Regions from separate parts of the Allobosea sp. F3-2 genome, predicted to be linked through region 3. Evidence: predicted binding sites of a transcription regulator. Region 3 holds the regulator's gene; each other region holds the start of a gene.

Region 1 (3,270 bases), 2.1 Mb from region 3:
ATGATCGTGTCGAACACGGAGCGCTCCCAGTCGAGGGAGTGGCTGTACTTGTCGATGCGGGCCGACTCCACCATCAGGAAGAAGCCGTCCTCGGCGCCCTTGAGCATCTCGATCGCCGCCTTGGTCTGCTCGACCACGTCGGGCTGGTCCGGGAATTTCGCGATCGAGCCCTTCTTGGCAAGGCGCAGGTCGAAGGCGCCGTCGATATTGGAGGTGTTGTAGAGGCCGAGCAGTTTCTTGGCGCCGCCCGTGACGGCGGCGTTCATCTCGGTCTTCGTAGTCGCCAGCGTGTAGCCGGCCTCCTTGAACTTGGCGATGAAGTCGAGATCGTCTGTGCGCTTCGTGCCCGGAGTCGACTTGGGCAGGAAGTTCGGCGAGCCGCCGCCCATGATCACGTCCGGCTTCACGTCGAAGAACATCTTGACGATGTCGTTGTAGTCGGAGCGCCGGCGCGTATGGGCGATCATCGAGGCCGGCGTCGCGTCCTCGATCTCCGAATTGGTGACGACGCCGATCGCCATGCCGGTGCGGTGGCGCTTGATGATCTCGGAAATCGTCTCGACCTTGGGGTGGTCAAGCGTCAGCGCGTTCTTGGCGCAGTAGATGCCGAGCGCATTGACGCAGGACTTGTGGCCGGTGGTGTAAGCGCTTGCCGAGTTCGCGCTGTCGGTGACGATCGAGTCGGTGCCGGAGGTCGAGATCAGCGCCATGTTCGGCATGTCGTCCATGGCGAGCTCGCCATCGTATTTGCCTTCCTTCCAGCCCTTGGAGAGGATGCGGGCGGCGGTACGGTTGGCGACCGACATGCCGTCGCCGATGAAGAGGATGACGTTCTTGGCGCGGCGCGGCTGGGCGGTTGCGAAGACATCCCAGTTCACAGTAGCCTTGTTGTCGCCCTGCGTGGCTTCGACCACATAGCGGCCGGCGGGCAGCGAAGCGCCGCGCAGCCACAGGGCGGAATGCTTCTGGCCTTCCTCGCTCTGGATGAAGTTGGTCGGACGGCCGAGCACCTCGGCGGCAGGCTTGCCGTTGATGGTGACGTTCACATCGGCAGAGGTCGGTGCGTTCGGGAATTCGACTTTGAAGTCGAACCGCGAGCCTTCGAGGATTTCGGCACGGTCGATCGGATAGATGGTCTGCGCAGCGGCGGACCCTCCCGCTACGCCCGCGGCAAGGATCGCCGCCAGCCAGTGATATGCGCGCATTGTGGTTCTCCGCCAGAAAAGGCTCGTGCCGGTCGACCTCGCCTAAGACCGGAACGTGACAGTTTGATCAAACTCGTGACAGACTCAGCGCGATTTCGGGACCCGTCGATCCAATCGGTCCTGGGGGTGACGGCAATACGGTGGATGTGTCTGCCCCAACGGTGCCTTCTTTGAATAATCGGGCGGCAGCCTTTGCGGCGGAGACCGCAGGATTGCGATCAACGCCTGTCGTAATCTGATCGGCCCTTGCCTTCGTCCGTGAGCGCGACGGGGATCGTGACGCCGAGGCGGCGAGCGCGGCTTTTGAGTGCTTCGAGAGTTTCCTGTCCTAGACGGCAGAAGCCATCGAAGCGGCTCCGCGCCTGGGCTGCGCGATCGCCGGGAAGGCGCACGGGCCTTCCTCCGGAAGCGGTCCGTGAACCTCGGATTTTATCGGCAAATCCGGAGGCGGCCGCCTCGAATTCCGCGATTGGCCGCATGCCCTCGATCTGGATCGCCATGAACAGGTTTGCGCTCGCATAGGGGCGGGCGGTATCGCCGTAGAGCGGCTGCACGGCCTCGCCGATGCCGCCAGCCGACAGGCCCCCGGCCAGAAGATCGATCATCACGGCAAGCCCGAACCCCTTGGCCCCCGCAGCGGGCAGGAGCGTCCCCTTCAGTGCTTCGAGCGCGTCGCATGTCGGCTTGCCCTCGGCCGTCTGCGCCCAGCCGTCCGGAATCGGCTCTCCCTTGCTCGCGGCCAGCCTGATCTTGCCCATGGCGCCAGCGCTCATGGCGAAGTCGAGCGTGATGGGCTCGCCGCCCGTCGGGACCGCGATCGACAGCGGATTGTTGCCGACGACGGCTTCGACACCGCCGGGAGCCGGCAGCATGGGCCGTGTATTGGCCATGACGATGCCGATCTGCCCGGTCGACGCGATCTTCCGCGCGAAGCGTCCGGCGGCGCCGAAATGAAAGGCGTTGCGGACGGCCACCACGGCAAGGCCATGCGCGGCGGCGCGTGTCGTTGCGATCTCGCAGGCCCGCTCGGCCGTGACCTGCCCCAGCCCGTTCCCGGCATCGATCGTCAGGCGAGAACCCAGATCCGTGACGATCTCGCCCCTGGCACCCGGATCGACGGAGCCTCCCGCGATGCGGTCGAGATACATCGGCAGATGCAGCAGGCCGTGCGAGGCCATTTCCTCGATATCCGCGTCGAGGAGAGCCTCGGCCACCAGAGCCGCGTTATCGGGCGGCGCTCCGGCCGCTTCGAGCAGCGCGACGGCGAGACCTTTCAGGACTTCCTCCGGATAGGCATCCGAAACCGACATCGGCTCCCCTCGATGCAGCACGCCCGGCGCGATGACCGGACGTGCAAATCAGCTTTCAAACCCCGGCGAAGCCGGATCGGGGCGATGCCGCTCAGCGCACTGGAGGAGCGTATTGCAGGCCGCCGGCGGTCCAGAGCTTGTTCAGGCCACGCCCGATGCCGAGCTTCGAGCCGGTGCCGACATTGCGCTCATAGACCTCGCCGTAATTGCCGACCTGCTTGACGATCTGCAGGGCCCAGTCCGGCTTCAGCCCCATCGACTCGCCGAAATTGCCGTTGCCTCCGAGCAGCCGCTGCGCCTCGGGCGAGCCGGTACGCTTCTGCTCATCGGCATTGGCGGCGGTGATGCCGAGCTCTTCGGCCGCGACCATGGCGTAGAGCGACCAACGGACGATGCTGGTCCAGGCTTCATCGCCCTGCCGCACGACCGGGCCGAGCGGCTCCTTCGAGATCAGCTCCGGCAGGATGACGTATTCGGCCGGGTTGACCAGCTTGAGCCGATAGGCGGAGAGCGCGGAGATGTCGTTGCTGAACACGTCGCAGCGGCCGGATTCGAAGGCCTTGGCAACCTGATCGCCGGCCTCGAAGGCGACGCCCTCGTATTTCATGCCCTGCGCCCGGAAATAATCGGCGATGTTGAGCTCCGTCGTGGTTCCGGTCGGCACGCAGACGGACGCACCATTCAGCTCCTTGGCCGAAGCGATGTTCTGCGACTTGCGGACCATGAAGCCCTGCCCGTCGTAATAGGCGACACCG
Region 2 (3,270 bases), 590 kb from region 3:
GCGCCTGCGGGTAGAAATCGGTGGCGTCGGCCTGGGCGAGCCGGATGCGATCTTCCAAACCCGCCTTCGCAACCGACGCGCGCGCCGTCGCCAGCATCTCGCTGGAGACGTCGAGCCCGTAGCAGACGCAGGATGGGTAACGCCTCGCGATCCGGATCAGATTGCGCCCGGTGCCACAGCCGATCTCCAGGACCGTAGCGCCGGGAGGCGGCTGCAGCCCGTCGATCAACTGGTCGCGGCCGAGCAGGTAGAACTTCCGGCTGGCATCGTAGATATGGCGCTGATGCCGGTAGATCCGGTCCATCAGCCCGGCGGCGGAGCCTGCTGGCGCCTCGGCCGCGTTCACCGGGCCTGCCCCTTCAGCACATAGAGGTGGAAGCCGCCATAGATCGCCGCGCGATCCTGCCGGCAGAGATCGCGGCTGCGCTCTTCCTCATAATGCCACTGGTCGAGGATCGCAGCGGGTATCCGGCCGGGCAGCAGACGCTCGTCGGCCGCTGTGCGGAAGATCACCCGCGCGCCCGGCCGGGCCGTGCGCGTGATCTGCGACCATAGCGCCGTAAGATCAGCGTCGTTCATCCAGTCCTGCGCATCGAGCAGCACATAGGCGTCACAGCTCTCGGCCGGCTGGTCTTCCAGGAATGCCGTGACCGCGCTCTGGCGATAGGAGACGCCCGGCGCCCGCTCCTTCACCGCCGCGAAATGCTGCGGCTGCAGATAGGGCGGGAAGGCCGCATCCGCCCCTTCGCCATAGCGCCGGCCGAAGGCCTGCTGGGCGAAGTAATTATCCTTCAGGTCGAAATCGCAGGCCAGACGCTCGAGCCTCAGCTTCAGCGCGCCGAGAATGCCGTCCTCGCCATCGGCGGCCAGCGCCTTGTACTGCGCCGGCGGGATGCCGAGCCCATAGAGCGAGGCCGGCTGGCGCACGAGCCAGCGCACCAGCTTGCGCTCGAAGACCGGCGCGAGATGCTGCTCATAGAGCGCCCGCTGCTCGGCAAGGGCGCGCGCCGCCAGCATCGCGCGCGGATTGCCGCCCAGCGCCCGCGCCAGCACATGGCCGGTGCCGATGAAGCGGCCGAGCAGGCCGTAGCGATAGAAGCCCTTGGCGAAGAGGTTGATCCGGCGGCGCCCATTGAGGCCTCGCCCCTCCCAATAGCCGCGCGAAACGGCATCGAGATGCGGCGCGATTTCACGGTCGTAGACGCCGACATTGTCGCGCGCATTCGCCCGGCCGAAGAAGCGCAGGAAATCCTCCTGCTTTTCCATCTTCGCCAGAGCCGCGAGCTTCAGCCGGCCGAGCGCGATATGCGCGCCGTTGAGATCGACGGCGCTGACGCGGATCGGCGCGGCCGTCAGATAGGAGAGGATGTTGCAGGAGCCGGAGGCGATCGCCACGACATGGTCGTCGGCCTTGAGCTGCAGCGCCGCCATGTCGACGACCGGATCTTCCCAGATCTGCGGATAGACCAGGCCAGAGAAGGCGCGGGCGAAGAGCCACTCCAGCATGCCCGCCTTCGACAGCGTCTTGCTGCGCCGGACGGCCAGTCCCAGGCCCGAACTCGTCATGCGGCGGGCCGCGCGCGCGGTTTGCATCGCCTGTTGCGTCACAGGTTTTCCTCTCTTTGCGGGTGGCGGGCCTGCTAGCATCGGACCGGAAAGTGGAAGCCACTTTCCGGGCAAATCCGATGCTTAAGCAAAGGGATAGATCGCCACATCGCGTCCGAATGGACGCGCGGCGATCTAGAGGAGTCGCGTGACGGTCAGGTGACGGTGCCCCGGCGATTGCCACGGCATGGTGAAATTGCCGGCAATCGGCGGGGCTGAAATCCGGCGCATGAGACGCCATATTGGCGGCACGAAAGCCGATGAGGCGCCCCACCGCCCCGCTGACAAGGAGATCGCAATGGGTCTGATGAGCATGTTCGGCGAGCCGAAGAAGCAGGACGAGACCTTCCCCTTCCAGCTGACCGATGCGCAATGGCGCGAGCGGCTGACGCCGGAGCAGTATCAGATCCTGCGTGGCCATGGCACGGAGCGGGCGGGCTCCTGCGCGCTCAACTACGAGAAGCGCGCCGGCACCTTCTCCTGCGCCGGCTGCGGCCAGAAGCTGTTCAGATCGGGCAAGAAGTTCGAGAGCGGCACCGGCTGGCCGAGCTTCGACCAACCGCTGGAGGGAGCCGTCGGCGCCTCGGAAGACTTCAGCTACGGCATGCACCGCGTCGAGGTGCATTGCGCCAATTGCGGCGGCCATCTCGGCCACGTCTTTCCGGACGGGCCGCCGCCCACCGGCCTGCGCTACTGCATCAACGGCGTGGCGATGAATTTCGAGCCGGAAGCGGCTTGACGCACTCTTCGTCATTCCGGGGCGCCGCGAAGCGGCGAGCCCGGAACCCATGAACACCACGCTGGGAGAGAAAAGTGAGGCGGTAAGCTGCAGGATTCTCCGGCCAAACCGATGTTCATGGGTTCCGGGCTCAGGCCTTCGGCCTGTCCCGGAATGACGATGCGCTCTACGAAACCACCGGCACCACCCGTCGCGCCAGCGCCGCCGCATCGACAGCCGGCGGCAAGTCCCCGAACTGCCCCGACCAGCCGCCAGCTAGCCGTGTGGCGACGAAGGCATCGGCCACGGCAGTCGATGCGAACCGCAGCAGCAGCGAGGCCTGCAGCAGCAACGCCAATCTCTCCGTCAATCGCCGTGCCTGCCCTTCGTTGCGGATCATTTCCGGCAGTTCGCCCTCAAGCCGCTTCAGCGCCGCATCGTAGCGCTTGTCCGCCCCCGCAGCGGCTAGCAGCTCCGCCCGTAGCACGTCGACCGCCCCCTCCTCCCGCGCTAGCGAGCGCAGCACGTCGAGGCAGATGACGTTGCCCGAGCCTTCCCAGATCGCGTTGAGCGGCGCCTCGCGATAAAGCCGCGCCATCGGATTCTCCTCGATGAAGCCGTTGCCGCCAAGGCATTCCAGCGCCTCGGTGACGACGGCCGGCGCCCGTCGCGTGATCCAGTATTTCGCGATCGGCGCCCCGACCCGCGCCAGCAGCCGCTCGCTCTGCGAGTCCTCCTGCCGGTCGAGCGCCGCGAACAGCCGGAAGGCAAGCCAGGCCGCAGCCTCGGCCTCGATGGCGATGTCCGCGAGCACGTTCTGCATGATCGGCTGGTCGATCAGCGCCTTCTGGAAGGCACGGCGATGCTGCGCGTGATGCGCCGCGAGCGAGACCGCCATCCGCATCAGCCCGGATGAGGCCGCCGCGATGTCGAGCCGCGAATTGTGG
Region 3 (3,270 bases):
CCTCCAGCGCGAGGTCGAGGAAAAGGCGGTTTTGACCATCGCCCGGCGCCAGCCGCTCGCCAACGACCTGCGCGAACTGATCTCGGCGATCCGCATCGCCGCCGACATCGAGCGCGTCGGCGATCTCGCCAAGAACATCGCCAAGCGCGCCGTCGCCATCGCCGGCCAGTTCCAGCCGCCGCATCGCGCGGTGGTCGGGCTCGAGCACATCAGCCGCCTCGTACAGGCGCAGCTCAAGGACGTGCTTGACGCCTATGCCGCCGGCAACGAGCAAAAGGCGCTCGAGGTCTGGCGCCGCGACGACGAAATCGACGCGCTCTACACCTCGCTGTTCCGCGAACTCCTGACCTACATGATGGAAGATCCGCGCAACATCACCTTCTGCACGCATCTGCTGTTCTGCGCCAAGAACATCGAACGCATCGGCGACCACACCACCAACATCGCCGAGACGATCCATTATCTCATCACCGGCGACTCGCTCGACGTGAACCGGCCGAAGCTCGACACGACCAATATCGAAGTCGAGGCGGTCACGGGCAGCTAGGTTGGAGGGGACGATTGCGGATTGTGAGCCGCGGGCCGAGGAAGGCTCCTTCTTTCCCCACCCATCTCGGGCTTACCCGAGATGGGCATTTCCTGATGTCGAAGTCGGCAACAGCCGACTTCGATGTGGGGAAGGGTATGGGGATGGGGGGCGTCCCGCCTGGTGAGCGCTCGCCCGGTCGTTCGCCCCCCACCCCTGCCCCTCCCCACAAGGGGGAGGGATTCCCTGCGCCCTTCGTCAGAACAAACCCAATCGGAACCGCGCCATGGCCGCACGCATCCTGATCGTCGAGGACGAGGAGCCATTGACCCTGCTGCTGCGCTACAACCTCGAAGCCGAGGGCTTCGCGGTGGATAGCGTTGCGCGCGGGGACGATGCCGAACTGCATCTGCGCGATCACACGCCCGATCTCGTGTTGCTCGACTGGATGCTGCCGGGCCTCTCCGGCATCGAGCTTTGCCGCCGGCTGCGCTCGCGGCGCGATACCGAGCGCGTGCCGATCATCATGCTGACCGCACGCGGCGAGGAGACCGAGCGCGTGCGCGGGCTCGCGACCGGCGCCGACGACTATGTGGTGAAGCCGTTTTCGTTGCCGGAACTGATCGCGCGCATCCAGGCTCTGCTGCGCCGCGCCAAGCCTGGCCATGTTGCAGGACTGCTCGCCGCCGGCGACCTCGAACTCGATCGCACCACGCGGCGGGTCCGCCGCGCCGGCAGCGAACTGCATCTCGGCCCGACCGAGTTCAGGCTGCTGGAATTCCTGATGCAGGCGCCGGGCCGCGTTTACTCGCGCGCGCAGCTCCTCGACGCCGTCTGGGGCCGTGACGTCTATATCGACGAGCGCACCGTCGACGTCCATGTCGGCCGGCTGCGCAAGGCGATCACGCCCGCCAACTCCAAGGATCCGCTGCGTACGGTGCGCGGCGCCGGCTACGCCTTCGACGAGACTTTCGCGCGCAGCTGAGCGGCGCTCCAGCTGCACCCTCATTCGCAACTTGCGGTGAACCTTGCCTCCCCGCTCGCGTTGATCCTGAATGTCAACGCGAGCCAGAGGAGGTCGCCGTGAGCAAGATGCCGCCCATCCCGCCGGCCAGTCGAAGCGACAAGGGCCCGGGCGGGCCGGATCATGTGGAGCGGGATGTGCGTAGCGCCAGGGGTGGCGAGCGCCGGCCGAGCCAGCCTGACCAGCAGGGCCAGCAGGGCAATACCCGCATCAACACGACCCATCAGGGGTTCCAGCAGGACCGTTGAGGAGGCTGCCTAATGTCGACCTCGACCAAGGCGCCGCAAACCATCCGGCATGGTGGCCCCGGCGCCGCCCATCAGAATGCGAAGAAACCGCCGGAGATCCGCAAGCCGCCGGCCGACGATGAAAAACGGCAGCACTCTCGCGTTTCGGGAGGCGGTGGCGAGCGCGACAGCCACCATGGGCACGATCCGGCCCGCAAGGGTGGCAGGTCTCCGTGAGAATCCCTCTTCAGGATGATCCCTGAAGGATTCCGGCAGGGAGCCTCAGCCGTCGCGGTGGAAGAGGCGGCGCAAGCTATGCTTGGCCGCTTCCAGCGTCTTTCGCCGTTCGGCCGTCAGCTTCCGGCCGGCGCGGTTGATGTAGAAGGTCAGCATCGACATCGCCGAACGGTAGGGGCTCGACTTGCGCCGGCGGCTGTGTTCGGCCGACCGCTTCAGCGAACGCGCGATCCGTCGCGGATCGCCTTGCTTGAACACGGCCTTCTCGAGATCGAGCGCGTTGCTCCTGCTGGTGATATCGGCCGACCACCTGTGTTTGTGGGCGGGCATGGCGTCCTCCTGTCAGTCAGGCATTCGGTCCGCCCTCGATGTCACCGGCCCAGGTCAGCGCCGTTTCGTACTCCTCCGGTTTGAATGTGCGGACGGTCACGAAGGGGATCGCGGGGTTGAGCAGGTCGACGAAGGCGGTGAGCCAGCCCCTGTCGGTGATCACCGCCTCGCGCGGGAAGCGTTGCAGCTCCCAGAGCTTGCCGAGGCTGTAGCGCGCATCCTTCCAGGCGGCAGCCAATGTCATATCGGTGAAATCGGTGAGGTCGGCGAGGATGCCGACTTTCTCGTGTCGTGCGAGCTTCGCCTCGATATCGGCCACGATCCCATCGAGATCGTCGCTGGTCAGCGTCTGCGACAGGCGGTAGGCGCCGACATGGTCAGGGGCAGGCAGAATGGTGAACATGGCTCCTCCTTGCTCAAGACAACGCGGAGCAAGAGTTGAAGTTTCCTGCGATGATCAGGCCGCCACGGGAGCACGGGTGGCGGCGTCGAACCGGGATGCCTCGGAGCGCAGCCAGCCGATGAATTCATCGAGGCCGGGGCGATGAGGCTGGCCCAGCGGGTGCGTGAGCCAGCAGCCCGTCGCGCTGGTGAAGCCGAGGCCGAGCGGGTTGACGAGCGCGCCCGAGGCCAACTCGTCCGCCACGTAGCAGCGCGGCGTCAGCGCGACGCCCAAACCCGCGACGGCGGCGCTGATGATGACGGAGTAATAGCCGTAGCGTACGGTATGCTCCGGCACGGCACCACGCAGGTCGTGCGCCTCGGTGAACTCGGCCCAGAAGGTCGGCATCTGGAAATGCTGCAGCAGCGTCATCTTCTGGATGTCGGCGGCGCGACGAAAGCCGCCCATGCGCTCCACGAGGCCAGGCGCGGCGACGAGGGCGACGTCGCGGCCGAACAGGTAGTGCGCCTCCTTGCCGGGCCAG

Evidence for each region. The regulator PhoB, encoded in region 3, activates phosphate uptake and scavenging genes when phosphate is short. The targets are predictions, from matches to a motif close to TGTCATNNANCTGTCAT.
Region 1: the regulator PhoB is predicted to act here: its motif matches at 1,261-1,277, upstream of FQV39_RS15720 (alkaline phosphatase).
Region 2: the regulator PhoB is predicted to act here: its motif matches at 1,754-1,770, upstream of FQV39_RS28280 (BtaA family protein).

Annotation. Positions count from the first base shown of each region.
Region 1 covers NZ_CP042331.1:3,393,407-3,396,676, reverse strand. Annotated here, with positions in the region: gene FQV39_RS15720 (alkaline phosphatase) at 1-1,205, opposite strand, end outside; gene FQV39_RS15715 (Ldh family oxidoreductase) at 1,424-2,515, opposite strand; gene FQV39_RS15710 (amino acid ABC transporter substrate-binding protein) at 2,607-3,270, opposite strand, start outside.
Region 2 covers NZ_CP042331.1:6,074,278-6,077,547, reverse strand. Annotated here, with positions in the region: gene FQV39_RS28285 (class I SAM-dependent methyltransferase) at 1-346, opposite strand, end outside; gene FQV39_RS28280 (BtaA family protein) at 343-1,566, opposite strand; gene msrB (peptide-methionine (R)-S-oxide reductase MsrB) at 1,913-2,344, shown strand; gene FQV39_RS28270 (acyl-CoA dehydrogenase family protein) at 2,511-3,270, opposite strand, start outside.
Region 3 covers NZ_CP042331.1:5,486,916-5,490,185, forward strand. Annotated here, with positions in the region: gene phoU (phosphate signaling complex protein PhoU) at 1-547, shown strand, start outside; gene phoB (phosphate regulon transcriptional regulator PhoB) at 813-1,511, shown strand; gene FQV39_RS25380 (hypothetical protein) at 1,619-1,798, shown strand; gene FQV39_RS25385 (hypothetical protein) at 1,811-2,014, shown strand; gene FQV39_RS25390 (DUF3175 domain-containing protein) at 2,060-2,344, opposite strand; gene FQV39_RS25395 (SpoIIAA family protein) at 2,361-2,747, opposite strand; gene FQV39_RS25400 (LysR family transcriptional regulator) at 2,802-3,270, opposite strand, start outside.